3 regions of the Pseudomonas saudiphocaensis genome follow, and region 2 is predicted to be linked to each of the others. Evidence: predicted binding sites of a transcription regulator. Region 2 holds the regulator's gene; each other region holds the start of a gene.
The links. Region 2 encodes FliA, which starts transcription of late flagellar genes. Its sites were predicted from a motif close to CTAAAGTTTNNNNNNNNNNNGCCGNTAA; they were not measured.

Region 1 (4,345 bases), 1.0 Mb from region 2:
ACCGCAGTGAGCTGGGCCGCTGAAGCGTTCAAGGCGTTGTAGGCGTCGACAAACTTCTGCAGGTTACTCTTCACGCTGGACTTGTCGACACCGACAGTAAGGCTGATGGTCTTGCCATCAGTCAGATCGGTGGCGCTCTGCGCCGCGACCAGGTCGAGCGTAACACCCTCGAGCGCATCCTCAATCGTGTTAGTGTCGCGCACCAGTTGGAGCCCCTCGATGGTCAATTTCGCAGACTTGGCCTGGTTGATTACCCCACCCGCGCCACTGTCCGAGCTTGGCTTGAGGAAAGCGCCAGCATTGTCAGGATCAGCCTCAGGCGAGAACGCCTGAGTCATCAGGGAAGTGTCTCCCGTCGTTTCACCATCTTCGGTGACCGCTACCCGAATATCATTGCCTTCACCCGTCTTGGTCGAGCTCAGCACCAAGCGGGAACCGGAGTCATCGGTAATGATGGTGGCGCTTATACCACTGTCCTTCCCGGATTCATTGATTGCGTCGCGCATACCGGCAAGCGTGTTGTTGGCTGCGGTGACATCGACACTGATATTGGTGCTGCCGACGGAAATTTCCAGCGTACCGCTGTTGAACGTGGCGGCGGTACCACCCGAGACGGATTGCAGGGCCACCTTGCTGCTGGCGGCCAACTGCTGAACCTGAACGCTGTAGCTGCCGGCAGGCGCAGTGCTGCTGGCGGTAGCCTTGAGCACACTGCTGTTGGAAGTGCTCGCGGTGCGAGACTCGAACAGCGCGGGCTTGTTAAGCGCATCGAGGGCGGTTTTGAACGAGTTCATCGCCCCGGTGAGCGTACCGATCGCGGAAATACGAGTGGTGGTCTGCTTTTCCAGGCGGTCGAGCTGGTTGGTCTTGGGTGCTCGCTCAGCATTGACCAACGCCGTGACGATCTCGTCGATCTTGATGCCCGAACCGATTCCCGTGATACCCGCCATTATCTCGTACCTCGTCAAAAATTCGACTGCACCCTGTAGATAGCAGGATAACAGTCAAAACTCATGCCAAGACAATGGAGCTATGCCTCGGCCTTGAACAACAGACTGCGCACTTCCGACAGATTCTCTGCCAGCTTGAGCGCCTCCTCTGATGGAATCTGTCGGATCACGTCGCCTGAACCGGCATCCGTCACCTTGACCACAACCCGCCCGGAACCGTCGTCCACCGCAAAATTGATACTGCGACGAACAGACTGGACAAATTCCTGAATGGTCGATACCGCAGACTCCACCTGCTCGCGAGATACATTCCTCGCCTCTCCGGCGACCTTGGCCGCCTGCTCTTCACCACCCTTCCTAGCACCAGCAGCCTCTCCTCGAACTGTGTCCGCGGCAGTGGATTGGGCGTTGCCAAGCATCGGATGAAGCGAATTCTTGATCGAGCCGATGTCCATAATTCTCTCCTCACAATGAGGTAGCGGGGAGAAGAGCTACGCCCTTCCCCCCGCAGTCTAGCGCCTTTGACCTTAGCCGAGCAGGCTCAGCACAGCCTGCGGCAGCTGGTTGGCCTGGGCCAGGATGGCGGTGCCGGCTTGCTGCAGGATCTGGTTCTTGGTCAGTTCCGAGGTTTCGGCAGCGAAGTCGGTGTCGCGAATCCGGCTACGAGCGGCCGAGGAGTTCTCAGCGATGTTCTGCAGGTTCGAGATGGTGTTCTCGAAGCGGTTCTGCACGGCACCGAGCTGGGCGCGCTGGCTGTCGATGTTGGAGATCGCGCCGTTGATGATACCCAGGGCGTCCTGTGCTCCTATCGCGGTACTGATATCAATGTCCTTCACGCTGTCCAAAGCGCTGAAGCCATTGGTAATCCCATCACCACCATCGGTGATTTGGAAGGCACTGGCTGCCTCGAACTGAATTTGCCCATCCGCACGAGCGCCACCGGTAGCTACGATATCCACGGTATCACCCACATCTTCGCTACCATCGAAGCTCTGATTGGTCAGTTTGGCGAGGTTGCCAGTGCCACTACCAATAGCGAACTCCGTGATCTCTATCTTCTCGCCGGTGTTGCTGGTCAGTTCAATGCTGTCGCCTTTCGATACAGCAGAGATGCCAGTCTTGCCGGTTTCCTTATTGATCGCATCGGCAAGGGCGGAAAGATTGCCCGTATCAGCCACAACGGCGGAAACCACCGATGCTTCGCTGCTCGCACCTGCCAGCTTGAAAGATACAGTGCCGGAGGCTGCCAGATCGCTAAGAGAGGCAACGGTACGCGCATTTGCCGTCACACCAGTCTCGTCGCTTTTGGCATTGATCGCCGCAGCGATATCACGAGCAGAGGAGTTCGCACCGTAATTCACCGTCACCGAGCCATTGGGCGCATTGGTGGTGAACTCCGACGTAATGCTAAAGCCCGAGGCAGCATTCCCATATGCCGAAACGCCAGAGGCACCGCCTGCTGTAATGGCAGTAGCACCGCTAGCCTCAGAAGTCACACGGTTGATACCAATGCGATCGGTAGCTGCAGATCCAATGGAGACGTTAATGGTCTCATAGGCGTTGGCCCCAACCTGGAAGCTCTGGGAGCCAAAGGAGCCGTCCAGAATCTTACGACCACCAAAACTGGTGGTTTCAGAAATACGGTTGAGCTCTTGCTGCAGCTGCGATACTTCCGACTGGAGAGCTGCACGTTCGGTAGCGCCGTTGGAACCGTTGGCCGACTGCAGGGCCAGGTCCCGCATGCGCTGCAGGATGCCGGTGGACTGCTGCAGGGCACCTTCAGCGGTCTGCGCCAGGGAGATACCGTCGTTGGCGTTGCGGGTGGCGACACCCAGGCCGTTGATCTGGTTGGTCAGGCGGTTGGAGATCTGCAGACCAGCAGCGTCGTCTTTGGCGCTATTGATGCGGAAGCCGGTGGACAGGCGCTGGAGGGAAGTATCCAGGCCTTTAGACGAAGCGCCCAAGTTACGCTGTGTATTGAGGGAAGCTACGTTAGTGTTGACTGTAAGGGACATGGTATTGCCTCCAGATGACCTAAGAACCGTTTGTCTGAGCTTGCGAGCTCGGGCCTGCATGCTCAGACACCCAGAGAGTTCGCATTCAATCTGTTTATCGGCGCATTCCCAAAGAGCTTTAGAAGTAAATCTTCTTCTTTTTTTATTCTTTACAGTCAACCACTTAGCCAGCCACGGACGCCCCACAGGCGACTTTTACTGAAATCCGTCGAGCGCCGTTTCAGCACTCGACGGATCCGATGGCGCATCAATGAGGCATCCACGCCTTGCGCCAGCGCTCCAAGCTCTCCCCTTCAAGCATCCAGTCACGATGAACCGCTTCTCTCAGACGATCCCCCGCCTGCGCGGCAGCATCCAGATCACTGATGTGCATGCGGATTGCATCGACCCAATCACGGAAGCGGTTCTTCACCCGCATCACCGGCAGATCACCGCGGTAGCACACCAGATCGCTGCAAATCACCGGAAAGCCACAGGCACCGTATTCAAGGAGACGCAGATTACTCTTGCACTCGTTGAACAGGTTTTGCTCAAGCGGTGCCAGGGCGAGGTCCAGGTCCAAGCTCGCCAGCATGGATGGGTACTGATCGATCGGGACACCGACGTGCATCTCATGGATGTAGGGGCGGATCTTATCAGGGCACATGCCGAAGAATACCCATTCGACTTCGCCCGCCAGCTCCTTCACCACATCGGCAATCAATTCCAGGTCGCCGGTATGACTCACCCCACCGGCCCAGCCGACCCGCGGCTTGCTGCCCCGACGTCGCCGGCTGGAAAGTCCCTTCCACCATTCGGTCGGCAGACGGTTCTCGACCACCCGGATGTCGTCATGCAATCCGGCAAACGCCTCAGCTAGCGGCTCGGTCGAGACCACGAAGCGATCCACGAAGCCCAACCCCTTGCGCAACGACCTCAGGATATCCTTCGGCATCTGATCGCGATGTACGCTCTTCAAAGGCAGGTTGGGCAGGTAGTCGTCCAGTTCGTACACCTTGAAGGCATTTGAGAATGCCTTCACCTGCCGCATCCCCTCGATCTGCACTGCATCAATCTGGCGCTGCAACACGATGGTGTCCGGCGCAAAACGCTCAAGCTCGGTGAGCGACAGGTGGCCCCAGGCGAAGGTGCCGTCGACTCCCCCTTCCCTGTTCAAGGCATTCAGCGGCTTGATGACGCGATAATGACCGCAGCCGAACCTGTCGGCCGGGTGCGCCAGTACTCGCGGCAGCGGCTTCCAGGATGCCAGCGGATTCCAGCTCAGCAGAGAAGGAGCCAGAACGAACTCTTCCTCATCATCGAGCTTGAAGTTGGGGTTGTATACCGGATCACGGGCCAACAGGGGCAGCCAGCGTGCATATAGGGCCTCTTCCTGCTCGG
Region 2 (4,345 bases):
CGGGCGATGCCGGAGTGACTTCGCTGCGCTCGCGCACCTGGCTGAACATGGCATTGACGGCGTCCAGTGCCTGCAGCACGACGTCCATCAGTTCCGGCTCAACCCGGCGCTCGCCCTTGCGCAGGATGTCGAAAACGTTTTCGGCAACGTGGCAGCATTCGACCAGCTCATGCAGCTGGAGGAATCCGGCACCGCCTTTTACCGTGTGAAAGCCGCGAAAAATCGCATTGAGCAAGGCACTGTCATCCGGGCTGCTTTCCAGCTCCACCAGCTGCTCTGACAATAGTTCGAGAATCTCGCCGGCCTCTACCAGGAAGTCCTGGAGGATTTCTTCATCGGCGTCGAAGCTCATATTCACATCCCCTAAAAGCCCAAGCTCGAAAGCAGGTCGTCGACATCATCCTGACCGGACACGACATCCTCTCGTATATCGGCATGCATCTGCGGACCTTCACCGTTGGAAGATTCTTTTTCTCGTCTTTTTCGCTCTTGCTCTGCGCGCATTGCTTCGCAGTCGTGCCGGATGCCTGCCATGCGATCGACCTGACCGGCCATCAGCACCAGGTTCAGCAGGTTGCTTTCAAGCTCGCTGACCAGCCGTGTGACCCGCTTGATCACTTGTCCGGTAAGGTCCTGGAAATCCTGAGCCAGCATGATTTCGCTGAGATTTTGCGATAGCTGGCTACCATCGTTCATGGCGCGCTGGAGAAACGTGTCGACCCTTCGAACCAGCTCGCGGAACTCGTCGGCATTCATGTCGCGGCGCATGAAGCGCTGCCAGTCGGCCGTCAGGCTCTGGGCTTCGTAGCTGACGTAGTTGACCAGCGGCGTCGATTCTTCCACCAGGTCCATGGTGCGGTTGGCGGCCTTTTCGGTCATCGCCACCACGTAGGAAAGACGATCGGTCGCATCGGTAATGGGCGATGGATCGCCGCCGGTGGCGCTGGTATCCATCTCGAGCTTGACGATGGCGTTATGCAGTTCGCGTGTGAGCTTGCCAACCTCCTGATAGAGGTTGTTGTTGCGAATCTGGTTGAGCTCATTGAGCAGCTGCGCCGTCTCGTCGAGCCGGCCCTGCTGCAGACTTTCGAGCAGCTGAGGCACACGTGCTCGCAGAGTTACTTCGAACTCCACAAGACTTTGATCTGCTTGTGACATAGTCCCCTCGCGACGCTGCTTCAGCCGTTGACGCGCTCGAAGATCTTCTCGATCTTCTCCTTGAGCACCTGAGCAGTGAATGGCTTGACCACATAGCCGTTCACCCCGGCCTGTGCAGCCTCGATGATCTGGTCACGTTTGGCTTCGGCGGTCACCATCAGCACCGGCAGATGCTTGAGGCGTTCATCGGCGCGCACATGGCGCAACAGGTCGATGCCGCTCATACCGGGCATGTTCCAGTCGGTCACGAGGAAATCGAAACTGCCGCTCTTGAGCATCGGCAACGCGGTGGTACCGTCGTCTGCTTCGGCAGTGTTGGTGAAGCCCAGATCGCGCAAGAGGTTCTTGATGATCCGTCTCATCGTCGAGAAGTCGTCAACGATGAGGATTTTCATATTCTTGTCCAAGTAAACCTCCGTAAATCTCGAAATCCCTAGCCCTGCTCATGGCTTGCGGCGGGCTTCATCGATAAAGCCTGTAGGACGTCTGTAAACTACCTGCGTCGTCATCGCTGCGTTAAAAAAACAAGCTCGTGCGCGAGCCCGATCAAAAGCTCATCTACAACTCGTAAACGGCGCCTGATGCGCTGCGTTTCTCGACTGTTGCTTCCTTGCGTTGACTGCCCCACCTATCAGAAGCGCCCTGTAAAAGCCGCCTCGAGTAATTTTCGCAGTCGACCTTACTGCGCGCGCCACTCTCCCAGGCGAGCACGCAGACGTGCCGCACACTGGCTATGCAGCTGACTCACCCGCGATTCACTGACGCCCAGAACCTGGCCGATTTCCTTCAAGTTCAGCTCTTCGTCGTAGTACAGCGAAAGCACCAGCTTTTCACGTTCCGGCAGGTTGCTGATGGCCTCCGCCAGGGCCTGCTGAAAACGCTCGTCTTCGAGATCACGGAACGGCTCGGGATGTGCGCTGGCGGCATCCTCGCCAAACTCTCCGTGTTCACCCTCTTGAAGCAGATCGTCAAAACTGAACAAACGGCTGCCCAGAGTGTCGCCCAGAATGCCGTAGTACTCGTCCAGACTCAATTCAAGTTCGGCCGCAACCTCATGATCTTTAGCGTCGCGGCCGGTTTTCGCCTCGATGGCCCGGATCGCCTCGCTGACCATGCGCGAATTGCGGTGTACCGAGCGCGGCGCCCAGTCTCCTTTGCGCACCTCATCAAGCATGGCACCACGAATACGAATACCGGCGTAGGTCTCGAAGCTGGCGCCTTTTCCGGCGTCGTATTTCTTCGATGCCTCGAGCAGCCCGATCATGCCCGCCTGCAGCAGATCATCGACCTGCACACTGGCCGGCAAGCGCGCCAGCAGGTGGTAGGCGATGCGCTTGACCAAGGGTGCGTACTGGTCGATGAGCTGGTACTGAGAGTCTTTTGCCTGAGCCTTGCTGTAATACATACCCAATCCAGCCACTGTCATTCGTGAGTGTCTGCGGCAGGCCTGATAAGGCGCTCCACAAAGAACTCCAGATGGCCGCGCGGGGTTGCCGGCAGCGGCCAGGTATCCACCTTCTGAGCGATGGCCTTGAACGCCAGCGAGGACTTGGCCCGCGGGTACGCTTCGTATACGGCACGCTGTTTCTGGACGGCCTTGCGCACAGATTCGTCGTAGGGCACCGCTCCCACATACTGCAATGCCACATCGAGGAAGCGCTCGGTAACCTTGGCCAGCTTGGCAAACAGGTTGCGTCCTTCCTGCGGGGTATGCGCCATGTTGGCCAGCACGCGGAAGCGGCTGATGCCATAGTCGCGATTAAGCAGTTTGATCAGGGCGTAGGCATCGGTGATGGAGGTCGGCTCATCCGTTACCACCAACAGCACTTCCTGGGCGGCACGGACAAAGCTCACCACGCCGTCGCCGATCCCGGCAGCGGTGTCGATGATCAGTACATCGATGTCATCGCCGATATCACTGAACGCCTGAATCAAACCCGAGTGCTGCAGGCTGGACAGCTGCACCATGCTCTGGGTACCGGAGGCCGCAGGCACGATACGAATGCCGCCCGGCCCCTGGATCAGCACATCTCGCAGATCGCACTCACCGGCGATGACGTCGGCCAAGGTGCGTTTGGTAGTCAGGCCCAGCAAGACATCGACATTGGCCAAGCCAAGGTCGGCGTCGAGCAGCACTACCCTACGACCGAGTTCAGCCAGCGCCAACGCCAGATTGACCGATACGTTGGTCTTGCCGACGCCGCCCTTGCCGCCAGTCACCGCAATCACCTGTACGGGATGAGTACCCATCTTCACACGCCTATATCTTGCTGGGGCCACAAGGCCATCGATGCGTTCAGCCGGAACGCGTCTTCATTGTCTGCTTCACGGAACCAAGCCTTCATCCGACTTTCCGTGATGATCCGTTGTACAACCCGGTAAACAGGTCAGCCATGGCCTCCTCGCTGGGAGACTCCTCTAGTTGCAAGCTTACCGCGCGACTGACCAGTTGATGACTGCGTGGCAACTGCAGGTCATCAGGTATACGCGGCCCGTCGGCCAGATAGGCTATCGGCAGATGCTGGCTAATCGTTAGCCCAAGCACGTCGCCCAGACTGCCCGCCTCATCCAGCTTGGTCAGGATGCAGCCGGTCAGTCCGCAACGCCGATAGTTATGCCACGCCGCCTTCAAGACCTGGCTCTGGCTGGTTGCCGCCAGCACCAGGTAGTTTTTTGACTTGATGCCGCGATCGGCCAGGGTTTCGAGCTGCATGCGCATCATCGCATCACCTGCCGGCAGGCCGGCGGTGTCGACTAGAATCAGGCGCTTGCGCGCCAGGGGTTGCAGCGTCTTGGCCAGGGGCTGGCTGGGGTCAATCTGAACGACCGGTACATCGAGGATGCGCCCCAAGGTTCTCAGTTGCTCCTGAGCACCGATACGGTAGTTGTCCATGCTTGCCAGGGCAATGCTCTGCGGCCCGTGCTTGAGCACATAGCGCGCCGCCAGCTTGGCCAGCGTGGTGGTCTTGCCTGCGCCAGCCGGGCCGACCAGGGCAATGACACCACCCTCTTCCAGGGGCTCGACCTTGCTGACCTTGATCGACTGCGCCAGGTGCGCCAACAGCATGCGCCAGGCCTGACGCGGTTCGGCAACGGTGGACACTTTCTCCAGCAGGCTTCGCGACAGATCAGCCGGCAGGCCAATGCGCTGCAGACGTCGCCAGAGGCCGGCCTGCTGCGGACGGCG
Region 3 (4,345 bases), 3.3 Mb from region 2:
TGTTTCGGGGCTGTACGGGTTATCTGACATCGTCGTTCTCTGCATCCCAGGTCAGTCGCGGATCGAAACTCATCGAGGCTAGCATCGTCAGCACCACCACCAGGCCGAAGAATAGAATGCCCAGGCGCGGCTCGATGGTGCTCAATGCACGGAACTGCACCAGTGCCGCCACCAGGGCCACCACCAGTACATCAAGCATCGACCAGTAGCCGATGGTTTCGATAAAACGATACAGCTGCGCACGTTCGCGCATGGCCCAGCGGCTGCGGCGCTGAGCGCAGATCAGCAGCAGCCCGAGGACGAAGAATTTCATGCAGGGCACCACTACGCTGGCGATGAAGATCAACAGCGCAATGTCCCAGGCACCTTCCTTCCAGAACTCGACCACACCGCTCAGGATAGTGTTCTCGCTGCCGCTGCCGAACATGTCGGTGTACATCACCGGCAGCGTGTTGGCCGGTAGATATAAAATCAGCGCAGCGATCAGCAAGGCCCAGGTGCGGGCGATGCTGTTCGGTTTGCGCTGGTGGAGCGGGGCTTCGCAGCGTGGGCAATCGCGGTCCGTCAGGCGGCAGGTGAGGCCGCAATCGTGGCATAGCTGCAGCCCCAGCTCTGAGGCATAAGGTGGCTGGCTCATCGCGGCTTCACCCCCAGGTCGTCCCACAGATCGCGTACATCGCGCCCGGCGATCAGCAGAATCAGAATGGTGAGTATGGCCATGGCCCAAAGGCCGATGCCTGGATGCACGTCGAGCATGCCGGCGAGTTTGATGATGGCGACCAGAATGCCCAGCAGGCAGACCTCCAGCATGCTCCAGGGACGCAGGTGCTCCAAGGCACGCATACAGGTGCGAAAGCCCGGCGCGATCCGGCCGCTGCGCGCATGCACCAGCACCCAGGCCAGCAGGATGATCTGCAGGCCCGGCGCAAAGATGATGCTGAGCCCGGCGACCAGTGCAATCGGGGTTATCCGCCCGTAGGCCAAGGCTTCGACGGTGCCCCACAGCGTCGCCTCGTTGCTTAGCCCCTGCAGGCCTATCTGCATGATGGGGAAGGCATTGGCGAACAGGAACAGGATCGCGGCGGCCAGAGTCAGCGCCAGCAGCTGGTCGCTGTTCAGATGACGGCCTCGCTCCAGCAGCGCGCCGCAGCGCAGGCAGTGGGCGCTCTGTCGGCGTGCCAGGGCAAGGCGTCGATATACCGAGTCGCAGTGCTCACAGATGATCAGCGACTGCTCGTTCGGCGTGACGGGCACTGACGAGCCGGTATCGGCGGTTGGCCGTAATGGAGTGCCGGGGTTCAAGGCATCCACTCGATGGGGAGAGTCGACATGAACGACACGCTGGTCCTTTTCCTGAAGCTGGTTCGTGGCTTGGTATCAGGGCGTACCAGCCGGTCTTCCCGCTGGTCTGGTCCTTGGCATTCGCCGGATTGGGTAAACACCATTTCATAAGCCTTCTCGGGAACGCTGTTCGATCGCGGCCGCCATGTTTGGACTTTCAATCATTAGGCCCGGTTCGGTTGTGAGAGTCGCAGCCGGCGATGTAAATGCTAGCGCAGATCGCTCAATGGCTGCCGCATGGTGACACTCAACAGGGCCATGATGAGGCAGGCATCGGACTTCCTGCACTCAAGTTTTTCCGGCCTGGCCCGATAGCCCGTTAGACCGCTTTGCTCCTGGAGTTCACCGTGCGCCTGCGCCCTTTAATCCTGGCTTGCCTACTGGCTTCGCCGGCCAATGCCCTGACTTTCCAGACGCGTCTGGAGCGGGTGGAGTGGCAGGTCGAAGGTGATCAGTTCGAGTGCAGGCTGGTGCAGCCCATTGCCGGTTTTGGCCGTGGCGAGTTTGTGCGCCGCGCCGGTGAAGAACCGATTTTCCGCCTCAACTCGCCAGAGCGCTGGTTGGGCGCCGGTTCAGCGACACTGCTGGCAGCCGCGGCACCCTGGCAGCCGGCGCGCAGCGATATCAACCTGGGCGTGGTGACCGTGGGCGATGGGGATATTCCCTTCAACAGCTCGTATCTTCAGGCCGGACGCCTGCTCAGTGGCCTGCTCGACGGCCGCAGCCCGGTGGTGCGCCATCGCACCCTGCACGGCGGCGAAGCGCTGGAGGTGCGTCTGTTGCCGGCGCGTTTCGGCAAGGCCTATGAAGATTTTCGTGGCTGCACGGCCAAGCTGTTGCCAGTGAATTTCGACCAGATCCGCAAAACGCAGATCGGCTTTCCCAGCAGCGACGTCACGCTCGATGCGCGGGGCCAGGCCAAGCTCGACATCATCCTGCAGTACCTGAAGGCCGATCCAACGGTCAATCGCATCCAGCTCGACGGCCATTCCGACAACAGCGGCAATCGCTTGTCCAACCGCGACCTTTCACGCCGCCGCGCCCTGGCCGTGGAGGAATACCTGCTCGCCAACGGCGTGCCGAAGGAGCAGATCACCCTGCGCTTTCATGGCGAACGCTACCCGCTGGTGCCGAACCGGGATGCGGCCAGTCGTGCCAAGAACCGACGGGTAGGTTTGAGCCTGTATCGTGAGCCGGCCAGCACCACCGCCGCGGTTGAGCGTGTCGATTCGTCTTCTTGAGGCGAGATCCAGGGCCAGACAAGGCCGTGCCCCTGTAAAACAAACGTCGCGAGCAGTAGAATTACCGGCTTTCCCGTACTACCCGTGGAGCTGATGGCATGTCGGACGTTAAGAAGGTGGTTCTGGCCTATTCCGGTGGCCTGGATACCTCGGTGATTCTCAAGTGGCTGCAAGACACCTACAACTGTGAAGTGGTGACCTTCACCGCTGACCTCGGTCAGGGCGAAGAGGTCGAGCCGGCCCGCGCCAAGGCTCAGGCCATGGGTGTCAAGGAAATCTACATCGACGACCTGCGCGAAGAGTTCGTGCGTGATTTCGTCTATCCGATGTTCCGCGCCAACACCGTCTACGAAGGCGAATACCTGCTGGGCACTTCGATTGCCCGTCCGCTGATCGCCAAGCGTCTGATCGAAATCGCCAACGAAACCGGCGCTGACGCCATTTCCCACGGCGCCACCGGCAAGGGTAACGACCAGGTGCGTTTCGAACTGGGCGCCTATGCGCTCAAGCCGGGCGTCAAAGTCATCGCTCCCTGGCGCGAATGGGACCTGCTGTCGCGCGAGAAGCTGATGGACTATGCCGCCAAGCACGAGATCCCGATCGAGCGCCACGGCAAGAAGAAATCGCCGTACTCCATGGATGCCAACCTGTTGCATATCTCCTATGAAGGTGGCGTGCTGGAAGACACCTGGACCGAGCACGAAGAGGACATGTGGCGCTGGACCAAGTCTCCGGAAGCCGCGCCGGACACTCCAACCTACATCGAGCTGACCTACCGCAAGGGCGACATCGTCGCCATTGATGGCAAGGAGATGAGCCCGGCCGAAGTGCTGACTTACCTGAACAAGGTTGGCGGCGAGAACGGCATCGGTCGCCTGGATATCGTGGAGAACCGCTACGTGGGCATGAAGTCCCGCGGCTGCTACGAAACCCCCGGCGGCACCATCATGCTCAAGGCTCACCGCGCCATCGAGTCCATCACCCTGGACCGTGAAGTCGCCCACCTGAAAGACGAGCTGATGCCCAAGTACGCCAGCCTGATCTACAACGGCTACTGGTGGAGCCCGGAGCGTCTGATGCTGCAGCAGATGATCGACGCTTCCCAGGCTACGGTGAACGGCGTGGTACGCCTGAAGCTGTACAAGGGCAACATCATCATTGCTGGGCGCAAGTCCGACGACTCCCTGTTCGACGCCAACATCGCCACCTTCGAGGACGATGCCGGCGCCTACGACCAGGCCGATGCAGCCGGTTTCATCAAGCTCAACGCCCTGCGCCTACGCATCGCTGCTGGCAAGGGTCGCAGCCCGCTGTAAGTCTGCTGGCCTCCGCTGCAATGGCGGAGGCCGGTATGCAGTGGCTGGCAGGCGAAGTTGCGAGAGTCGCTCTGGTAAACTCTTGCTGAACCGAGAACCCCAACCCTGGTTGGGGTTTTTCATTTACCGTTCGTTGAGGGGAACGCAATGAGGCTACTTCACACCATGCTCCGCGTCGGCGATATGGAGAAATCCATCGCCTTCTACACCGAAGTGCTGGGCATGACCCTGCTGCGCCGCAAGGACTATCCGGACGGCAAATTCACCCTGGCGTTCGTCGGCTACGGTGACGAGGCCCACAACAGCGTCATCGAGCTGACCCACAACTGGGGCGTCGACAGCTACGAGCTGGGCAACGGCTACGGGCATATCGCCCTGGAAGTTGAGGATGTCTACAAGGCCTGCGAGGACATTCGCAGCCGTGGCGGCAAGATCACCCGCGAGCCG

Region 1: a site for FliA is predicted at 3,060-3,087, ahead of BN1079_RS05670 (flagellin). Genes of this name have one in related genera too.
Region 3: a site for FliA is predicted at 1,629-1,656, ahead of BN1079_RS16185 (flagellar protein MotY). Genes of this name have one in related genera too.

The regions. Positions count from the first base shown of each region.
Region 1 covers NZ_CCSF01000001.1:1,200,881-1,205,225, forward strand. The annotation lists gene fliD (flagellar filament capping protein FliD) at 1-950, opposite strand, end outside; gene BN1079_RS05665 (flagellar protein FlaG) at 1,031-1,405, opposite strand; gene BN1079_RS05670 (flagellin) at 1,478-2,965, opposite strand; gene BN1079_RS05675 (glycosyltransferase) at 3,213-4,345, opposite strand, start outside.
Region 2 covers NZ_CCSF01000001.1:153,860-158,204, reverse strand. The annotation lists gene BN1079_RS00805 (chemotaxis protein CheA) at 1-352, opposite strand, end outside; gene BN1079_RS00800 (protein phosphatase CheZ) at 364-1,158, opposite strand; gene BN1079_RS00795 (chemotaxis response regulator CheY) at 1,179-1,553, opposite strand; gene fliA (RNA polymerase sigma factor FliA) at 1,838-2,563, opposite strand; gene fleN (flagellar synthesis regulator FleN) at 2,581-3,408, opposite strand; gene flhF (flagellar biosynthesis GTPase FlhF) at 3,500-4,345, opposite strand, start outside.
Region 3 covers NZ_CCSF01000001.1:3,473,942-3,478,286, forward strand. The annotation lists gene BN1079_RS16170 (PqiB family protein) at 1-30, opposite strand, end outside; gene BN1079_RS16175 (paraquat-inducible protein A) at 20-637, opposite strand; gene BN1079_RS16180 (paraquat-inducible protein A) at 634-1,254, opposite strand; gene BN1079_RS16185 (flagellar protein MotY) at 1,689-2,582, shown strand; gene BN1079_RS16190 (argininosuccinate synthase) at 2,681-3,898, shown strand; gene gloA (lactoylglutathione lyase) at 4,046-4,345, shown strand, end outside.